2 regions of the Acidovorax sp. DMC1 genome follow, and region 2 is predicted to be linked to the other one. Evidence: riboswitches for the same ligand, from Rfam matches in the RefSeq annotation. Region 2 holds a riboswitch; the other holds the start of a gene.
What was found. A riboswitch is a leader RNA that binds a small molecule or an ion and turns the genes downstream of it on or off. The one in region 2 is predicted to bind glycine.

Region 1 (9,248 bases), on a different contig from region 2:
GCTCCAGCAGATCGAGGTCGCCCCCCATCCAGTGCAGCATCAGTGCCATCCACCGGTAAGCCAATGCCTGCACTTCGGGCGAATCGGGTGGCAGCTGGCGGTCCATGGCGCTGCGCACCAGGTCTTTCACAACGAGCCAGTCGGTCTCGATCAGGCTCCAGTTGGTGAAGATCTGCTTGAGTTCTGTGGTGCTGAAGTACTTGCCATAGGTCGTCATCAGCGCCAGCGCCTCGAGCCAGTTGCCCATGTCAGGCTCGGCACCCGCCATGAGACCATCGCGCAGCATGGTCAGGCGCCCGCGCAGCTCTGTGGCCTGGGTGATCTGCTGGTCCAGCGCGCGGATCTGCTGGCCAATGATGCGCTCGGGCGCTACCCCGTCGCCCGCCAGCAGCTCGGCAATATCGCTGAGCGCCAGGCCCATCTGGCGCATGGTCTGGATGCCATGCAGCCGCTGCACGTCGGCCTGGCTGTACAGGCGGTACCCCGCGTCCGACCGGCCCGAGGGCTTGAGCAGACCGACCTCGTCATAGTGGTGCAGCGTGCGCACTGTAAGGCCGGTGCGCCGCGCGAGGTCGCCGACCTTCAGCAGCATGGGATCAGCGGCCGACGGACATCAGCTCGACCTCAAAGTTGAGTGTGGTGTTGGGCGGAATCAAGCCACCTGCGCCCCTTGAGCCGTAGGCGATGGACGGCGGGCAGGTCAGCTTGGCCTTGCCACCGGGCTTCATGAGCTGCAGGCCTTCTGTCCAGCAAGGGATCACGCCATTGAGCGGGAACGTCGTAGGTTCTCCCCGCTTGTAGGAGCTGTCGAACTCCTTGCCGTCGAGGAACGTGCCCTTGTAATGCACCTTGACCGTGTCGGTGGCCTTGGGCGATTCGCCCGCGCCGTCTTTGAGCGATTCATAAATCAAGCCGCTGGCCGTGGTCACGGGCTTGGAGGTCTGGGCCATGGCGGTGGGGGCCATCACGACGGTGGCGAGCAAGAGGCACAAGAGGTTTCGCAAAGGGGGCTCCTGAAAGAGTGAATCACAACGCAGCCCGTGATCTTATGCGCTTTCGTGCCGCGGCCTGCGGGAGCGGCACCACGAAAAAAGCCCTGGCACGCGAGCGCCAGGGCTTGGAAGGCCAAGAGCCACGGCAGCGGATGCGCCACCGGGGTCGCTATGGCAGGTCAGGCGTAGTCGCTCACCGGGATGCAGCTGCAGCTCAGGTTGCGGTCGCCCCACACGTTGTCCACGCGGCCCACGGGCGACCAGTATTTGTTGCTGCGCAGGGCGGCCACGGGGTAGGCGGCCGCTTCGCGGGTGTAGGGGCGGTTCCACTCGCCGCTCAGCAGGCTTTCTGCGGTGTGCGGGGCGTTCTTGAGCGGGTTGTTGTCCTGCGGCAGCTTGCCTGTTTCGATCTGGCGGATCTCGTCGCGGATGGCGATCATCGCGTCGATGAAGCGGTCCAGCTCAAACAGGGTTTCGCTCTCGGTGGGCTCCACCATCAACGTGTTGGGCACCGGGAAGCTCAGCGTGGGCGCGTGGAAGCCGTAGTCGATCAGGCGCTTGGCCACGTCTTCGGCCATCACGCCGCTGGTGTCCTTGAGCTGGCGCAGGTCCAGGATGCACTCGTGGGCCACATGGCCGTTTTCGCTCGCGTACAGCGTGGGGTAGTGGTCTTTGAGGCGTGCGCTGATGTAGTTGGCACTCAGGATGGCGGTCTCGGTGGCGGCTTGCAGGCCTTCGGCACCCATCATGCGGATGTACATCCAGCTGATGGGCAGCACGGCGGCGTTGCCCAGCGGGGCAGCGCTGACGGCACCCACGCCGCCTGCCACGCCCGCTGTGGCATGGCCGGGCAGGAAGGGCACCAGGTCTTCCACCACGCAGACGGGGCCGACGCCGGGGCCGCCACCGCCGTGGGGGATGCAGAAGGTCTTGTGCAGGTTCAGGTGGCTCACGTCGCCGCCAAACTCGCCGGGTGCTGCCACACCCACCAACGCGTTCATGTTGGCGCCGTCCACATACACGCGGCCGCCATGGCTGTGCACCAGGGCGCAGAGTTCCTTTACGCTGGTTTCAAACACGCCGTGCGTGCTGGGGTAGGTGATCATCACGGCGGCCAGGTTGGCGCTGTGTTGTTCGCACTTGGCTTTCAGGTCCACCAGGTCCACGTTGCCATTGGCATCGCAGGCCGTCACTACCACCTGCATGCCCACCATCTGGGCGCTGGCGGGGTTGGTGCCGTGTGCACTGCTGGGGATCAGGCAGATGTTGCGGTGGCCTTCGCCACGCGACTCGTGGTAGCCCTTGATGGCCAGCAGGCCAGCGTATTCGCCCTGCGAGCCTGCGTTGGGCTGCAGGCTGATGCCCGCGTAACCCGTGGCTTGGCACAGCCAGGCGCGCAGCTGCTCGTCCAGCTCCTTGTAGCCCACCAGTTGGTCAGCGGGGGCGAACGGGTGCACGTTGGCGAACTCGGGCCAGGTGATGGGGATCATCTCGCTGGTGGCATTGAGCTTCATGGTGCAAGAGCCCAGCGGGATCATGCTGCGGTCCAGCGCCAGGTCCTTGTCGGACAGCTGGCGGATGTAGCGCAACATGCCCGTTTCGGAATGGTGGGTGTTGAACACCGGGTGCGTGAGGTAGCTGCTCGCGCGGCGCAGCTCGGTGGGGATCAGCGGCTCCACGCCTTTTTCAAACGCATCGAAGGTGGGCAGCGCCTGGCCGTCCTCGGCGAAGATCTTCCACAGCAGCTCGATGTCGGCGCGCGTGGTGGTCTCGTCCAGCGAGATGCACAGGTACTCTTCAAAGTAAATTCGCAGGTTGGCGCCCATCTGCACTGCGCGAGCAGCTATGGATTTGGTAGCGGCACCGGTGTGCAGACTCAGCGTGTCGAAGGTCGCCTGCTCACGCACTGGGGCGCCCAGCTGCTTCAGGCCCTGGGCCAGGATGGCGGTATAGGCAGCCACGCGCTGTGCAATGCGCTTGAGGCCTTCGGGGCCGTGGTACACGGCGTACATGCTGGCGATCACGGCGGGCAGTACCTGGGCCGTGCAGATGTTGGAGGTGGCCTTTTCGCGGCGGATGTGCTGTTCGCGGGTTTGCAGCGCCAGGCGGTAGGCGGGCTTGCCATGCACGTCCACGCTTACGCCTACCAGGCGGCCCGGCATGGAGCGCTTGAATTCATCGCGGCATGCCATGTAGGCAGCGTGGGGGCCCCCTGCGCCCATGGGCATGCCAAAACGCTGGGTGGTGCCCACCACAATGTCGGCACCTTGTTCGCCGGGTGGCGTGATGAGGGTGAGCGCCAGCAGGTCGGCGGCCACGATGAAGGCGGCTTGCTTGGCGTGGGCCTTTTCCACGTCGGCACGCAGGTCGTCAATGCGGCCGCTGGTGGCGGGGTACTGGGCCAGCACGGCAAAGTAGTCTCGGTCCAGCAGGGTGCTCCATTCTTCGGCCGAATTGGCCAGGCGCACTTCCAGGCCCAGGGGCTTGGCGCGGGTCTGGATGACCTCGATGGTCTGTGGGTGGGCATCGCCCGCCACCACAAACACGTTGCTCTTGCTCTTGACCGAACGCTTGGCCAGTGTCATCGCTTCGGCGGCGGCGGTGGCTTCGTCCAGCATGGACGCGTTGGCAATCGGCATACCCGTCAGGTCGCACACCATGGTCTGGAAGTTGACCAGGGCCTCCATGCGGCCTTGCGAAATCTCAGCCTGGTAGGGCGTGTAGGCGGTGTACCAGGCGGGGTTCTCCAGGATGTTGCGCAGGATGACGCCGGGCGTGTGCGTGCCGTAGTAGCCCTGGCCGATGAAGCTCTTGAGCAGCTGGTTCTTGCCCGCGATGGCCTTGAGTTCTGCCAGTGCCGCCGCTTCGGTGAGCGGCGCGGGCAGGTCCATGCCCCGGCTGCGTGCGATAGAGCGCGGCACGATGGATTCGATGAGCGCACGGCGTGAGGCCTCGCCGATCACCGACAGCATGTGCGCTTCGTCGGCCGCGTCGATGCCGATGTGGCGGGGCAGGAATTCGGTGGCGTTTTCAAGCGCGCCAAGGGGGGTGGCGGATTGCATCAGCATGGGGCAGTCTCGTAGGTCGCAGCGGGTTGGGGGCGGTGCCGGGAATAGAGCGCGCACGCGACAGGGCGGCGGGCCGGGCATGGCCCGGCGCCATGCCCTCTGAGTCAGCAGGGATCAGGCGTTCTTGGCGAACTCGGTGTAGGTAGCTTCGTCCAGCAGGGCGTCGAGTTGGCTCGCGTCGGCCAGCTTGACCTTGAAGAACCAGCCAGCGCCCAGCGGGTCGCTGTTGGCAAGGGATGGGTCGGCACGCAGGGCTTCGTTCACTTCGACCACTTCGCCAGAGACGGGCATGTACACATCGGCGGCGGCCTTCACGGACTCGACCACACCTGCCACTTCGCCCTGGGCAAAGCTCTTGCCCACTTCGGGCAGGTCTACAAACACCACGTCGCCCAGAGCGTCCTGCGCGTGGACGGTGATGCCCACCACCGAAGCGTTAGCGTCAGCGGCATTGATCCACTCGTGGTCTTTGGAGAATTTGATCGTCATGGGAAGCTCCTCAAGCAAAGGAAAAAAGTAAAGGAATCTGCAATGTAAGCGGCCGAAGCTTTTGCGCTTCGCTGATGAAATCAACCGCGGTAGTAATTGGCCGGCACAAACGGCATGGCGCGCACTTCCATGGGCACCACCTTGCCGCGCACGATGGCGTTGACGCGGGTGCCGATGGCGACAAAAGCTGGCGTGACGTAGCCCATGGCCACAGGTTCGTTCACCGTGGGGCCCAGCAGGCCACTGGTGACTTCGCCGATCTTTTGGCCGTCCGTGCTCTGTAGTTCGGTGTGCTCGCGCACCGGCACACGTTCCAGCGCGACCAGGCCCACACGCTTGCGGGGCAGGCTGGAAGGGTTGTCGATCTGTGCAAGCACCTTGTCGGCACCTGCGAAGCCGCCTGCACGCGCGCCACCGGTGCGGCGCACCTTCTGGATGGCCCAGTTCAGCGCGGCTTCGGGGGGCGTGGTGGTGGTGTCGATGTCGTTGCCATACAGGCACAGGCCTGCTTCGAGGCGCAGCGAGTTGCGCGCGCCCAGGCCGATGGGCTTGACTTCAGGCTGGGCCAGCAGGGCGCGGGCCAAGGTGTCGGCCTGCGCGGCGGGTAGGGAGATTTCAAAGCCGTCTTCGCCGGTGTAGCCGCTGCGGGTCACAAAGCAGTCGCAGCCTGCAATGCTGAACGCGCCACCGGTCATGAACACCAGCTTTTCGACGCCGGGCGCGAGGCGGGCGAGGGCGGTGGCGGCCTGTGGGCCCTGCAGCGCGAGCAGGGCGTGGTCGGGCATGGGCACCACCTTGCAACGCTGGCCGATGCGGGCCTGGATATGGGCAATGTCGCCCACCTTGCAGGCCCCGTTGACGATGACAAACAGGGTGGGCTCGCCATCCACGACGCCCTGGTTGAAGAACATCAGATCGTCAATGATCGTGCCTTCGTCTGTCAGCAGCAGACCGTAGCGCTGCTTGCCCACGGGCAGGTCGATCACATCCACGGGCATCAGGGTTTCAAACGCTGCGGCAGCATCGGCGCCGATGAGCTTGAGCTGGCCCATGTGTGACACGTCAAACAGGCCGGCGGCGGTGCGGGTGTGCACATGCTCGGCCATCAGGCCAGCGGGGTATTGCACGGGCATGGAATAGCCTGCAAAAGGCACCATGCGAGCGCCCAACTCGATGTGCAGGGCGTTCAGGGGCGTGGTGAGCAGGGGGGCGGTGGCTGACATGGCGGACTCCGGGGCAAATGGGGGCCGCGACCACGGCGTGGTCACGGGATTTGCCCTGCTGTCCGCTTTACCTGAGAGATTCACCGCAGCGCCCTGGCTGGCCGTGCGGTTTGCTCCTTCGGTGGATGGCCTGCACACAGTTTCTTTTCTGTGGGGCCACCTCTCTCCAGCAAGGGAACGCCCGCATCGCTGCGGGCGGTTGCCAGTCCTTTTGCCTGAGCGTTCGGCTGCTGCCTGCGCCTTCGGCGGTGCTGCGCGTCTTATGGACAAGACGGAGCACTCTCTCCTGACCGGGCGATTCTAACTACTTTGCGTAGACCAGATCCCGAAGTGCCAACGAGATCGATGGCACATAGGTGATGATCATCAGGCACACCAGAATCACGCCGACAAACGGAAGCAGGTGCTTGATGATCCGGTCGAGCGATATTCTGGCCACCGTGCAGGCAGCAAACAGGTTCACTCCGAACGGGGGCGTGATCATGCCCAGGGCCAGGTTCACCACCATGATGAGGCCGAAGTGCACAGGGTCGATACCGAAGTGCATGGCCACAGGCGCGAGGATGGGGGCCAGCACGATGATCGCCGCACTGGTCTCGATGAACATGCCGATCACGAACAGCGCCGCGTTCACGCCCAGCAGGAAGAGGGCCGGGGACTGCAGCACCGCCTCCAGCCAGCGGCCGATGGCATCGGGCACGCCAGCGCGGGTGATAAGGAACGCAAACAGCCCTGCGTTGGCAATGATGAACATGATCACCGCCGACGAGATGGCCGACTTGCGCAGGATGGCGAACAGGTCCTTGAGCTTGATCTCGCGGTAGATGACGATGCCCACCACCAACGCGTAGAACACGGCCACGGCCGATGCCTCGGTGGGGGTGAACACACCGCCATAGATGCCGCCCAGGATGATGACGGGCATCAGCAGCGCCCAGCCCGCCTGCAGCGTAGCCTTGCCAAAGGGCATGCGGCCATCGCCATCGTTTTTGCCCCAGCCCTTGTACTTGCAGTACGCCCATACGAAGAGCATCAGTGCACCGCTGATCAGCAGGCCCGGGCCAAAGCCAGCGATGAACAGCTCACCAATCGACACCTCGGCGCTCACGCCGTAAAGGATCATCGGGATGGAGGGAGGGATGATCACGCCCAGCTCGGCACTGGTGGCCTGCAGCGCGGCGGCGTAGCTGGTGGGGTAGCCATGCTTGATGAGCGCCGGGATCAGGATGGCGCCAATTGCAAACGTGGTGGCGACCGACGAGCCCGACACGGCCGCAAAGATCATGCAGGTCAGCACGCAGGTCATGGGCAGGCCGCCCTGCACGCCGCCGACGATGCTCTTGGCAAACTCCACCAGACGGCGCGAGATGCCTCCGGTCTCCATCAGGTTGCCCGCAAGGATGAAGAAGGGGATGGCTGCGAGCGGAAACTTGTTGATGGCCCCGAACATCTCCTTGACGGAGATGAGCATGTTCGCGTTGGAGGCCTGGATGCCCAGGATGGACGCCAAACCGATGGACACGGCCACCGAGACGGTGAGTGCAAAGCACAGCACCATCGTTGAAATCATGACCAAGCTCATAGTTGGACCCCCACGCTCGGCATTGCATGTCCTCGCTGCCCCCCAAGGGGGCCGTTCACTGGCTTGAGGCGGCTCGGCGCGGCGTTCATTGAGCAGTCTCCAGTTCCATACGCAGGGGATCAATGAGGTTGCCAATGATGCCGACGATGCAAAAAAGCCCCCCCACCGGCATGGCGAGGTAGGCCCAGAACATGGACACGGACTCCAGCCCGGCCATGCTCTGCACCCCACCGCGCTGCGCATAGTCCCAGCCGTACCAGATGATGATGCCGATGAGGGCCAGGGCCGCCAGTGCGACCACCCAGTCCAGCACCCGTTTGATGCGTGGCGGGCTCCAGCGGTACAGCACGTCCACGCTCACCATCGCGCCCTGGCGAAACGCGGCCGGGATGGCCAGGAACACCATCCAGATCAGGCTGAAGCGGATGAGCACTTCGGTCCATTCGGCGGGCTGCTCCAGCACAAAGCGCGTCACGATCTGGAACATGCCCAGGGCCGAGGCCAGGGTCAACATGGCGCAAGCGCCGAGCATGGCGATGAAGGTGGTCCATCGCTCAAAGGTAAGAAAAGCGTTTTTCATGGGGCGATGCCGACCATGGGCAGGTAGGAGGTGATCAGAACCAGCGATGGCTCAAGAATAAAAACGCCCGATAGCGCAATGGCTACGGGCGTTATTAGCTACAAAGGTAATAGCAAAGACCCAAATTACTTGACGTCGCGGATCTTGTCGATGGCAGCCTTGCCGAACTGCTTTTCAAACTCGGCGTTCACAGGGGCCAGAGCCGCCACAAACTTGGCCTTGTCCACATTGTCGATCACGGTCATGCCCTTGGCGCGCAGGTCAGCCACGCCCTTGGCGTCGTCTTCGTCCACACGTGCACGGTTGGCCTTGGTGCCTTCCTTGGCTGCGTCAATGAAGGCCTGCTTGTCGGCTGCCGAAAGCTTGTCGAAAGCTGCCTTGTTCATCACGAAGATGCAGGGCGAATACACATGGCCGGTGAGGGTGAGGTGTTTTTGCACCTGGTCGAACTTGGCCGAGATGATGACCGACAGCGGGTTCTCCTGGCCGTCCACGGTGCCTTGTTGCAGCGCCGTGAACACTTCAGGGAAGGCCATGGGCGTGGTGATGATGCCAAAGCCCTTATAGGCGGCGATGTGCACGGGGTTTTCCATCGTGCGCATCTTCAGGCCCTTCAGGTCACCGGGCTCCTTCACGTCGCGCTTGCTGTTGGTCATGTGGCGGAAGCCGTTCTCGGCCCAGGCCAGTGCCTTGAAGCCCTTGGCGTCGAATTTGGACAGCAGGTCCTGGCCGATAGGACCGTCCAGCACTGCGCGTGCATGGGCCTTGTCGCGGAACAGGAAGGGGACATCCAGGATCTTGGTCTCGGGCACAAAGTTGGGCACAGGGCCTGTGGAGCTGAAGGCCAGCTCCTGGGTGCCCAGTTGCACGGCTTCAATCGATTCGCGCTCGCCTCCCAAGGCGCCGTTGTAGAACGTCTGGATCTTGTAGCGGCCCCCCGTGCGTTTTTCGACCTCTTTGGCAAACGTGTCGATGGCTACACCCTGGTGGGAGTTCTGGGCCGTCGAGATGCTGATGCGCATGGTGGTCTGCGCAGCAGCGGTGGCCACAAAGCCGAGCGCGAGGCTCAGTCCAACGACGAGTTTGGTCAATTGCATGGTGTCTCCTGTTGATGTTGGGGCAGGGGATGGGGCACTTGGGCTCCTGGCAGAGCCGCCCCTGGCCTCCGTCAAATTATGGCGGTGCAGCATGGCCGCAGGCATCCGGGTTTGTGCTGGTAAGCGTGCTTATCAACTGGTTCGCCCGGCGTTTGCAGTTGCATTGGCGACACCTCCTTGGAGCGGAGCGGTTGAGGCCTGTACGTAGTCCGCACTC
Region 2 (9,248 bases):
TGGGCGTGGAAACCGTGGCCACCGTGTTGCAGTGCTCGGGCAACGGCCGGGGCTTTTTCCCCAGCAAGCCCAGCGGCACGCCCTGGTCGGTAGGCGCCGCGGGCTGCGTGGTCTGGAGTGGCGTGCCGCTGCGCAACGTGGTGGCGGCCCTGGGCGGGCTGGCCGACGGCGCGACCTACCTGACAGGTACGGGCGGCGAGAAGCTGCCCGAGGGGGTGGACCCGCTGTCGGTGCTGGTGGAGCGCTCGGTGCCCGTGAAGGCGATGGACGATGCGCTGCTGGCCTGGGAGATGAATGGCGAGCCGCTGTCACTGGCGCATGGCGGCCCGCTGCGGCTGGTGGTGCCCGGCTATCAGGGCGTGAACAACATCAAGTACGTCAAGCGCGTGGCCTTCGGCAGCGCGCAGTCGCAGGCGCGCATCATGTCGCACGGCTACCGCATGTCACCACCCGGCTCCAAGGCCAGCCCTGACCAGCCTTCGGTGTGGGAGATGGGCGTGAAGTCCTGGATCAACGGCCCCTTGGCCGACAAGGGCCCCCTCAAGCCCGGCCAGGTGCAGGTGCATGGCGTGGCCTTTGGCGGCACGCGCGGCATCAAGGGCGTGGAGGTGTCGGCCGACGGCGGCAAGACCTGGCAGGCGGCCAAGCTCATCGGCCCGGACCTGGGCCCTTTTGCCTGGCGGCAGTTTGCACTGCCCGTGCGGCTGGAGGCGGGCACCCATGTGCTGGCCAGCCGCGCCACCGACACGGCGGGCAATGTGCAGGCCGAGCAGCGCGAGGAAAACCTGGGTGGCTACAACAACGCCAGCTGGCGTGACCACGCTGTCACCGTGACCGTAGCCTGAGATGGGGGGGAGCAACGGAGCGCGCCGCCTTGCAGCGGCGCTGTGGGCCGCTGGCGCCTGTACGTCGGCTGCGGCCGCCGATCCCGCCGAACTGGCGCGCGGCAAGGAGCTGTTCACCAAGATCCAGCCCGCCTGTGCCGTGTGCCACACGCTGCAGGCTGCCGGTGCCGAGGGCCAGGTCGGCCCGGTGCTGGATGAGCTGAAACCCGACGCGGGCCGCGTGTTGCGCGCGCTCAAGGCGGGCATCGGCGTGATGCCGTCTTATGCAGAGCGCATGACCGAGAACGACATGTTGGCCGTGGCGCAGTTTGTGGCGCACGCCACGGGCGCGGCCAAGTAGGCGCAGCCTTTTGCACCGGTTGCAGCGTGGCCTCGCTGCAACCGCCTGCAACCGCGCGCTGCTTCAGGCCGCCGTGCGCGACGGCACCAGCGCCGACCCGGCTGCGCGCCCTTGCAGCCCCTGGAACGCAAACTCCACCTCGGGCACGCGGCCACTCACGATGTCGGCCAGCGCCTTGCCCGAGCCGCAGGCGTGCGTCCAGCCCAGCGTGCCGTGGCCGGTGTTGAGGAACAAATTGCCCACTTTGGTCTTGCCGATCAGCGGCACGTTGCTGGGCGTGGCGGGGCGCAGGCCGCTCCAGAACTGCGCCTGGGTGGTGTCGCCCGCGCCGGGGAAGAGCTGCTCCACCCGCCGCACGATGGCCTCGCAGCGCACTTGGTTCAGATGGCGGTCATAGCCATTCAATTCCGCCGTGCCCGCAATGCGCAGGCGGTCACCCCGCTCGCTGGTGTAGCGCGAGAACACGAGCTTGAACTCGTCGTCCGTCAGGCTCACCTGATGCGCCTTGGCCGCGTCCTTGACCGGCATGGTCACCGAGTAGCCTTTGGCCGGGTAGATGGGCAGCTGGATGCCCAGCGGCTGCGCCAGCAGCGGGCTGAACGAGCCCATGGCCAGTACAAACGCATCGCCGCGCACGCGCTCGAAGCGGCCTTCGGCATTGGTCACTTCCACATGGTCGATACGGCCACCCACCTCGCGCAGCGCGGTGATGTGGTGGCCCATGCGGAACTGCACGCCAGCCGCTTCGCACAGCTTGGCCAGCTCGCGCGTGAACTGGTTGGCGTCGCCGGATTCGTCCTCGGCCGTGTAGGTGGCACCCGCCAGCTGCGGGCGGATGTGGGCCAGCGCGGGCTCGATGCGCACGGCCTCGTCAGCACTGATCACCTGGCGCTCGCAGCCCAGCGCGCGCATCTGCTCGGCCGGGGCCAGGGCGCCGTCAAACTCCTTTTGGTTGGTATAGAAGTGCAGGATGCCCTGCGTGCGCTGGTCGTACTGGATGCCGGTGGCCGCGCGCAGCTGCTGCAGCGTGTCGCGGCTGTAGGTGCCCAGGCGCACGATCTGCTCGATGTTGTGGCGCATGCGTGCGGGTGTGCAGTTGCGCAGGAAGGACAGGCCCCACAGCCACTGCCGCATGTCGGTGCGCAGACGGAAGAGCAGGGGCGCATCTTCCTTGCCCAGCCATTGCAGCACCTTGAGCGGCGCACTGGGGTTGGCCCAGGGCTCGGCGTGGCTCACCGAGATCTGGCCGCCGTTGGCAAAGCTGGTTTCGGCGCCGGGCGAGCCCTGGCGGTCGATGACGGTCACTTCGTGACCCAGTTGTGAGAGGAAATAAGCCGAAGTCACGCCGAGCAAGCCGGCGCCCAAAACGATCACGCGCATGATTTTCAAAGCCTTTCTGGGCTCTGGCGCTAGAACAACATGCGCAGGCAGCTATGAATTCAATAGCGTGCAGCTGGCGCATGAATGCCCTGGCTGCCGCTCCCCCTGTCCTTGGTACCTGAGAGATTCACCGCCACCCACCCGGGCTGCGGCTTGCTCCTTCGGTGCGCTTCGCGTTGCGCGAGGCGGCTCTCCAGACGGCTTTGATGAATGGTGCAGTACGGGACCTGAGCGTGTATGGGAGTTTGCGCCTTCGGTGCAGCGGTGGCCTGTGCCTGCCGTGCTCTCCTGCGAGGCCGATTCTAGGGGGCAAGCCTGTGCGCCGGATCAACTCCGGCGGCTAATGGGGCGCAATCGTTGCTGATGCAGCGGGCGGGGCCGATGGGACAAGGTGCCGATAATCCCGCCGACCCTTGCACCACGGAGAGTTTTTGCCATGTCCCCCACCGCTTTGGACCCTTCCGCCAGCGCCGCCGTCATCACCCAGGCCCGGGAAGGGCGCACGCCCCGCCCGCTGGACTTTCCCGCAGGGCTGCGCCCGCGCGATGCCACCGAGGCCTATGCCGTGCAAGACGTGGTGGTGCGCGCGCGTGGCCCCATCGCTGGCTGGAAGGTCGGGGCTGCATCGCCCCAGGCGCAACCGGCACGCGCCGCGCTCACCCGGGATTCGGTGTGGGTGGCTGCAGCGGGCGAGCCCGTGTTGCTGGCTGCATCTGGTTTTGCCGTGATGGGGGTGGAGGCGGAATTGGTCTACGAACTGGGGGCCGACCTGCCCGCCCGCGCCACCCCCTACAGCGCCGCCGAAGTGCTGGCGGCCGTGGTGTCGGTGCGGGCCGCCATCGAGGTGTGCGACACCCGCTTTGCTGCCTGGGCGCAGCAGGGCGAGTGGAGCCGCCTGGCTGACCAGGCGTGCCACGGGGCGCTGGTTGTGGGGACTGGCACCGACGAAGTGGCCACCGCACAGCCCCTGGCGCAAGCGGTGACTTTGTCGGTGAACGGGGCCGTGGCCGTGCAACATGCCACCTGGGGCAACCCGGCGGGCGATCCGCTGCGGCTGCTGGTGTGGCTGGCCAACGAAGGCGCGCGCAGCCTGGGTGGACTGCGCGCGGGGCACTGGGTCACCACCGGGTCATGCACCGGCACCGTGCTGGTGGCGCCGGGGGCTGAGGTGGTGGTCGACTTTCCAGGGCTGGGGCAGGCGGTGTTGCACCTGCCATAAAGGCACAGGGCCTGGCGCCCTGGCTAGCCAGCGGAGCGTCGATCAACGATCAGTTGCGGCGCGGGTTGTCCGGCTGGTGGTCGCGGCGGTTGGGCACGCCGTCGCCGTCACGGTCGCGGTCATTGCGGTTGGCAATGCCGTCGCCATCGCGGTCCCAGCCGCCCCGGTGCAGTTCCCAGCGCCCGTCGCGCTGCTCCCACTGAGGTGTGCGATAGCGGTAGCCTGGCCGCACCTTTTCAAAGTGGCCTGCCACCCACACATGGCGGTGGCCCCGCCAGTCCCAGTAGCCAGGCACCCACACCTGTCCCTTGCGGGCGTGCGGAACGGCTTCGCGGCGGGGTGGTGGGGGTGCCGGGATGACGATGCCCTGCTGTGGGCCCGACTGCACGATGACAGTGGCTTGCGTGGCGGCCTGTGCCGGTGTGATGGCCCCTGTCAGCGCCGTCAGCGCTGTCACGGCCAAGGCCGCTGCGGTGAAGGTGTTGCGCAAGAAAGTGGCGTGGGTCATGGTGAACTCCTTGTCGTGTCTGGCCGACCGCAGGCACTGCCTGCGTCGGGCCGGGTGTTGCGTCTGTGGCCTCATCGTGGCCGGTGGGTGGTGGGGCGTCTGTCAGCCGGGCTGCCCATTGCATGTCGGCCCGCGCAGCGGTCCCACCAAGGGGGATCAGCGGCGGTACGGGTTGTCCGGGCGCTGGTCGTAGCGGTTGGGCACGCCGTCTCCGTCACGGTCCCGGTCGCGGCGGTTGGGGATGCCATCGCCATCACGGTCCCAGCCGCCGGGCTGCATGTTCCAGCGACCGCCATGTTCTACCCAACGGGGCTCGCGGTAGTGGTAGCCGGGGCGGGCTTTCACCCAGTAGCCCTGCATCCACACGTGGCGGTGGCCACGCCATTCCCAGTGGCCGGGCACCCACACCATGCCGCGGCGCGGGTGTGGCGCCACCTCGTAGCGGGGTGGGGGCGGCGCCTGGTACTGCACGCGCACCGGGGCGGGTTGCTGGTAGACAGGCGTACCTGCCTGGATGACAACGGTGGCGCTGGTCTGCGCCTGCGCCGCGCTCGCGGCGCCCAGCGACAGCAGGGCGATGGACACAGCGGCAAGTGCTTTGCGGGCCATAAGGTTCTCCTCAGATGTGATTCCTTGCGGAACCGGAGACTTCATGGTGCGCACGCTGCGTCAAGCCGGTGTAGGCCAATTGCGAAGCTTTGTGAAGTTGTGTTGCCGACTTCGGAGGCAAACGGTTGCCGTGTGATTTTTGTCACGCCTGCTCAGGCATTCGGCGTCGGCGTCTCCATTCACCCGCCCGCGATGGCTTGCTTCAGCGCCACCACACCAGCAACGCGCACCACGCCGGGTGTCTGCCATGCGTGGCAAAGAACACCAGCACGCCACTGGCCAGGGTGGCAATGCCCACCGCGTCGGCGGCCCAGGCGCCCAGGGCCGCGTCCCAAGGTGCGGTGCCCAGGCGCCAGAGCAGAGCGCTCAGTGCCCAGCACAGTACCGAAGCCACATGCCAGGTGCCCCACAGAATGCGCAGGTGCGGGGTGTGCAGCAACTGCTGCGCCGTGCCAACCTCCGCGCGCCCCGCTGTCTGGTGCCCCTGCGTACGCAGCCTGCGAAACAGCAGAAGCTCTCCCAGCACCGAGTGCGCCACACCCACCAGGGCCAGCCCGGCTGCCGCCAAGGTCAACGCGGTGTTTGTCATTAGTGAACGGCCAACGCCTTGTGGGCGCGGGTGTGCACCTGGGCACCCAGCTGCGTCAGCAGGTGCATCAGCCCCATCCACATGCGCTCGAACGCGGGCATCTCGCCGGGGATCTGGGCGAGGTGCTGGCCCAGCACGCGCTGGTGCTGGCTGGGGGTGATGGGCGGCGGTGTTTTGGTGCCAAAGTCAAACACCGGCTGGGTGAAGGGCTCGATCTGCCAGGCCTGCATCTCGGCCAGCGCGGGGGCGAGTTCAGTGGTGTAGGCCTGCACGGTCAGGTCCTTGCGCAAGAGCCCCAGCGCCTGGTAGGCCTGCAGCACCTGTGTATCGCGTGTAGGGTCGGTAGGGGCGCGCAGCAGGGCAGACCACGCCTGCACCACCTGCGCACGGAATGCGTTGGGCAGGGCGCGCGTGCAGCCAAAGTCCAGCACACCCACCGTGCCATCGGGCGCGAACAGAAAGTTGCCCGGGTGCGGGTCGGCATGCACCCGCCCCAGCACAAAGATGCAGTGCATGAACCAATCCCACAGGTGCTGCCCGGCCTGGTCGCGCAGCGCCTGGTGTGGCTGTGTGGCCAGCCAGGCTTGCAACGGTAGCCCGGGCACAAACTGCTGCGTGAGCACCTGGGCCCGCGTGTGCGACAGGATGGGCTGCGCCATCACCACCCCCGGCTGTGCGGCGTGCTGGGCAAACCACTGCAGCTGTTCGGCCTCCTGCAGGTAGTCCACCTCGCGCAGCAGGGTGGCCTCGATCTCGGTCATCACGCTGTCCAGCACGGCATCGGTGGGCAGCGGCATGTCGGTGTGGGCCAGTGCGCGCAGCGCGGCGCGCATCAGCTGCATGTCGCTGGCAATGGTGGCGGCAATGCCGGGGTATTGCACCTTCACGGCCACCGTGCCGTGGCCAGCAAGTTGCGCGCGGTGCACCTGGCCCAGGCTGGCGGCCGCAAACGCGGTGGGCTCGAACTGGTCGAACAGCGTCTCGGGCTCTTGCCCGAAGGCCTGGCGGAACACGCGGCCCACCAGCGCGCGGTTGAGCGGCGGGGCCTGGTGGTGGGCGCGTGCCAGTTCGCTGCGCACGCCGTCGGGCAGCAGGCCCGGGTGCATGCTGAGCAGCTGCGACACCTTGAGCGCCGAGCCCCGCAGCTGCCCCAGCGCACCAAACAAAATGCGGCCCAGCGCTGCCTCGTGCTCTGCCTGCGCCTGGGCCGAGCGCTTGCGCGTGCGGTGTCCCAGCTCGGCCATGCCGATGCGCGCAGCAGCGAGCCCCGTGATGGCGCTGCGCGCCAGCTTGCCGGTGCGGGGTGCGTTTGCGTCAGTTTGGGCCATGGTCTGCCAGGCGCTGCGCCGTGCCGCGTGCAATCACGCGGTGGATCGGCGTGATCACCGCCATGTACGCATGGCCCAGCTTGTTGTGGATGTGCACCACCGTGCTCAGCACCACGCGGGGCGCGGTGCTGGGGGCGGCGGGCTGTTTGCAGATGGACACCTGCACGTCCAGGTGCTTGTCGTCCTGGCCCATCACCACCTCGGTGTCGCTCAGGTGTCGAATGCGGAAGATGCCCACGCGGTCGCCCACGCGGTAGCTGCGCGCGTCGCGCAGGGATCGGCCACTGGCGGGCGGGTGGCCGTCATCCAGCTGGCCCAGGTCCTTCAGGCCCACCAGGCGCACGGCCTTGTTGCGCACGAACATGAGGGCGCGTGTCCACGCCGGGGTGCGGGCCGCCACGTCCAGCCACGACTGCAGGGCTGAGCGCGCGGGGTGCCGGTCGGCCACTTCGTAGGCATCAAAAAAATCGGCCCCGGGCAGCGTGGCGTGGATGGCCGTGCCGGGCGGCACCTGGGTTGCGCGCGCGGTGGTGGGGGCGGCGAGGGCAGAGGACGCATTCATGGGGCGCTCTTTCTTTTGCGGGGCGTGGCGGGGCGCTGGGCGGCGGGGTCCTTCGTGGGGCCGGTGGTCGCCCGGGGTTTGCGGGGTGCGCGCGTAGGCTGCGCAGTTTTCGGGGCGAGGCCTTCGGCCCCGGCTCTACCGGCAGGGGGCTGCGATGCCCGTGCTGTGGGCGCGCTGGCCATGGCCTGCTGGGCCATGTGCAGCATGCCCATCAGGCTGCTGCCGTGTTGCACCATGCGGGCCATCTGGCTGCGCAGCACAAAGCCGCCCAGTTGCAGCACACGGTTGACTAGCCCGCCGCGCAGCGCCTGCACCAGCACGCCCAGCGACAGGTCCACCAGCTGCGTGGTGTCGGCAAATTCGTCGGAGGTGTCGGCCAGCCAGTACGTCACCACGCCTGCGAGGTAGTCGGTGTAAAGGCTGCCTGCCAGGCCCTTGAAGTCGCAGGGCTCAATCTCGCCGCTGGCCTCGGCCGCTTCCAGAAAGCTCGCCACCGCCTCGCGCAGGTTCTGGCGCGCGGCCAGCGGCTCGGCCAGCATCGACAGCGGCGAGCGCCGCGCCAGACCGCGCACCTGGGCCACAAACTCGCGGTCGGCCAGCAGGCGCTCCAGCACGGCATCGGTCAAGCGCTGCAGCTTTTCTTGCAGGCCGTAGCCCGCAAAGCCCGGCGTCTGCAGCGTGTCGGCCAGCGCCTGGTGGGCCACATCGTCCAGGTAGCCCAGCACGATGCGGTCCTTGGTGGGGAAGTATTTGTAGATCGTGGCGTCGCCAATGCCGGCGGCGCGTGCGATGTCTTTCATCGTTGTGCCGTCAAAGCCCTGGCGGGTCATGAGGTCCACCGCGCTGGCCACGATCTGGCGGCGCGTGGCGTCTTGCTGCTGGCGGGTGGTTTTCATTTGACTATTCTTAAATTGATTAAATTTGCAATTTAAAGAATAGTTATTTCTGTTTATGGCGTCAAGCCACCTCTTGGCAGGCGCAAGCAGGGGTTTTGAGGCGTTTTTAGCCTCAAGTGCATGTATTTCATGCGCTGATAGCTATCAAAAAGATAGTAAATGGAGGCTGGTTCATGGCGCTGCGGCCAGTCCCTGCACCTGTGAGGCGGCCGCTGCGCTCAACCAAAGGCAGAAGTTGGCTGGCAGCGACGGCTGCTGCTTGCAGGGGCCCGCGAAATCGGCGGGAGGCCTACCGCCGCATGCTGGCAAACGCCTCGAACTCCCAGCTGCGCATGGCCAGCAGCAGGGTGTAGCCCTCGCGCTCGCGGTCGGGCAGCTTCTGGTCGGCCAGGTGCTGCTGGGCAAAGTCCTGCGCCACGCGCTGCATGCGCTCCATGAAGGCGGGCGCCAGACTGCGGCTGATGTTGCCGTGCACCAGCAGCACGCCTTCGCCCAGTCCGTCAAAGCCGCCCGCAAAGTAGTCCAGCAGCGCATGGTCGCGGAAGTAGTTCATCACTGGCCCATGCGGGCGCCAGCGGAAGGTCTTGGCCAGCTTGAGGCGGTAGCGGTTGAGCGGCCGCAGCTCGATGATGCCGATGCGGTCCAGCTGCGCCAGGTACTTGATGCCCTCGGCCTCGGTCAGGCGGTAGTAGTCCGTTACCTGCTCCAGCGTCCACTGGCTCAGCACACAGATCGCCATCAGCAGCAGCTTCTTGTCGGCCACCACGGCCTTTTCCTGCTCGTGGGTCAGCTCTTTCAGCAAGGGCTGCTCGTCGGCCACGCGCCGCGCCAGGTCGGCAAAGTCCAGCGCCAGCGCGCGGCAGATGGCGTCGATGCGCGACAGCGGCATGTCGCCCTTGGCCAGCATGCGCTTGACGCTGGACTCGGCCATGCCCAGCGCCTGCGCCAGGTCGGCGTAGGTCATCTGAGCGG

Region 1: it holds a riboswitch for glycine, as region 2 does, so the genes downstream of both, gcvT (glycine cleavage system aminomethyltransferase GcvT) here and ACT531_RS16860 (D-amino acid dehydrogenase) in region 2, are expected to answer to the same signal.

The regions. Positions count from the first base shown of each region.
Region 1 is NZ_JBQUYO010000009.1:106,660-115,907, forward strand. It holds gene ACT531_RS18080 (MerR family transcriptional regulator) at 1-592, opposite strand, end outside; gene ACT531_RS18085 (FKBP-type peptidyl-prolyl cis-trans isomerase) at 597-1,004, opposite strand; gene gcvP (aminomethyl-transferring glycine dehydrogenase) at 1,172-4,060, opposite strand; gene gcvH (glycine cleavage system protein GcvH) at 4,175-4,549, opposite strand; gene gcvT (glycine cleavage system aminomethyltransferase GcvT) at 4,630-5,772, opposite strand; glycine riboswitch at 5,821-5,952, opposite strand; glycine riboswitch at 5,966-6,071, opposite strand; gene ACT531_RS18105 (TRAP transporter large permease) at 6,077-7,354, opposite strand; gene ACT531_RS18110 (TRAP transporter small permease) at 7,440-7,934, opposite strand; gene ACT531_RS18115 (TRAP transporter substrate-binding protein) at 8,060-9,031, opposite strand.
Region 2 is NZ_JBQUYO010000008.1:127,463-136,710, forward strand. It holds gene sorT (SorT family sulfite dehydrogenase catalytic subunit) at 1-845, shown strand, start outside; gene sorU (SorU family sulfite dehydrogenase c-type cytochrome subunit) at 847-1,185, shown strand; gene ACT531_RS16860 (D-amino acid dehydrogenase) at 1,249-2,565, opposite strand; glycine riboswitch at 2,661-2,772, opposite strand; gene ACT531_RS16865 (2-keto-4-pentenoate hydratase) at 3,002-3,784, shown strand; gene ACT531_RS16870 (hypothetical protein) at 3,834-4,292, opposite strand; gene ACT531_RS16875 (YXWGXW repeat-containing protein) at 4,449-4,901, opposite strand; gene ACT531_RS16880 (hypothetical protein) at 5,104-5,490, opposite strand; gene ACT531_RS16885 (ABC1 kinase family protein) at 5,490-6,818, opposite strand; gene ACT531_RS16890 (DUF2867 domain-containing protein) at 6,805-7,380, opposite strand; gene ACT531_RS16895 (TetR/AcrR family transcriptional regulator) at 7,377-8,276, opposite strand; gene ACT531_RS16900 (helix-turn-helix domain-containing protein) at 8,566-9,248, opposite strand, start outside.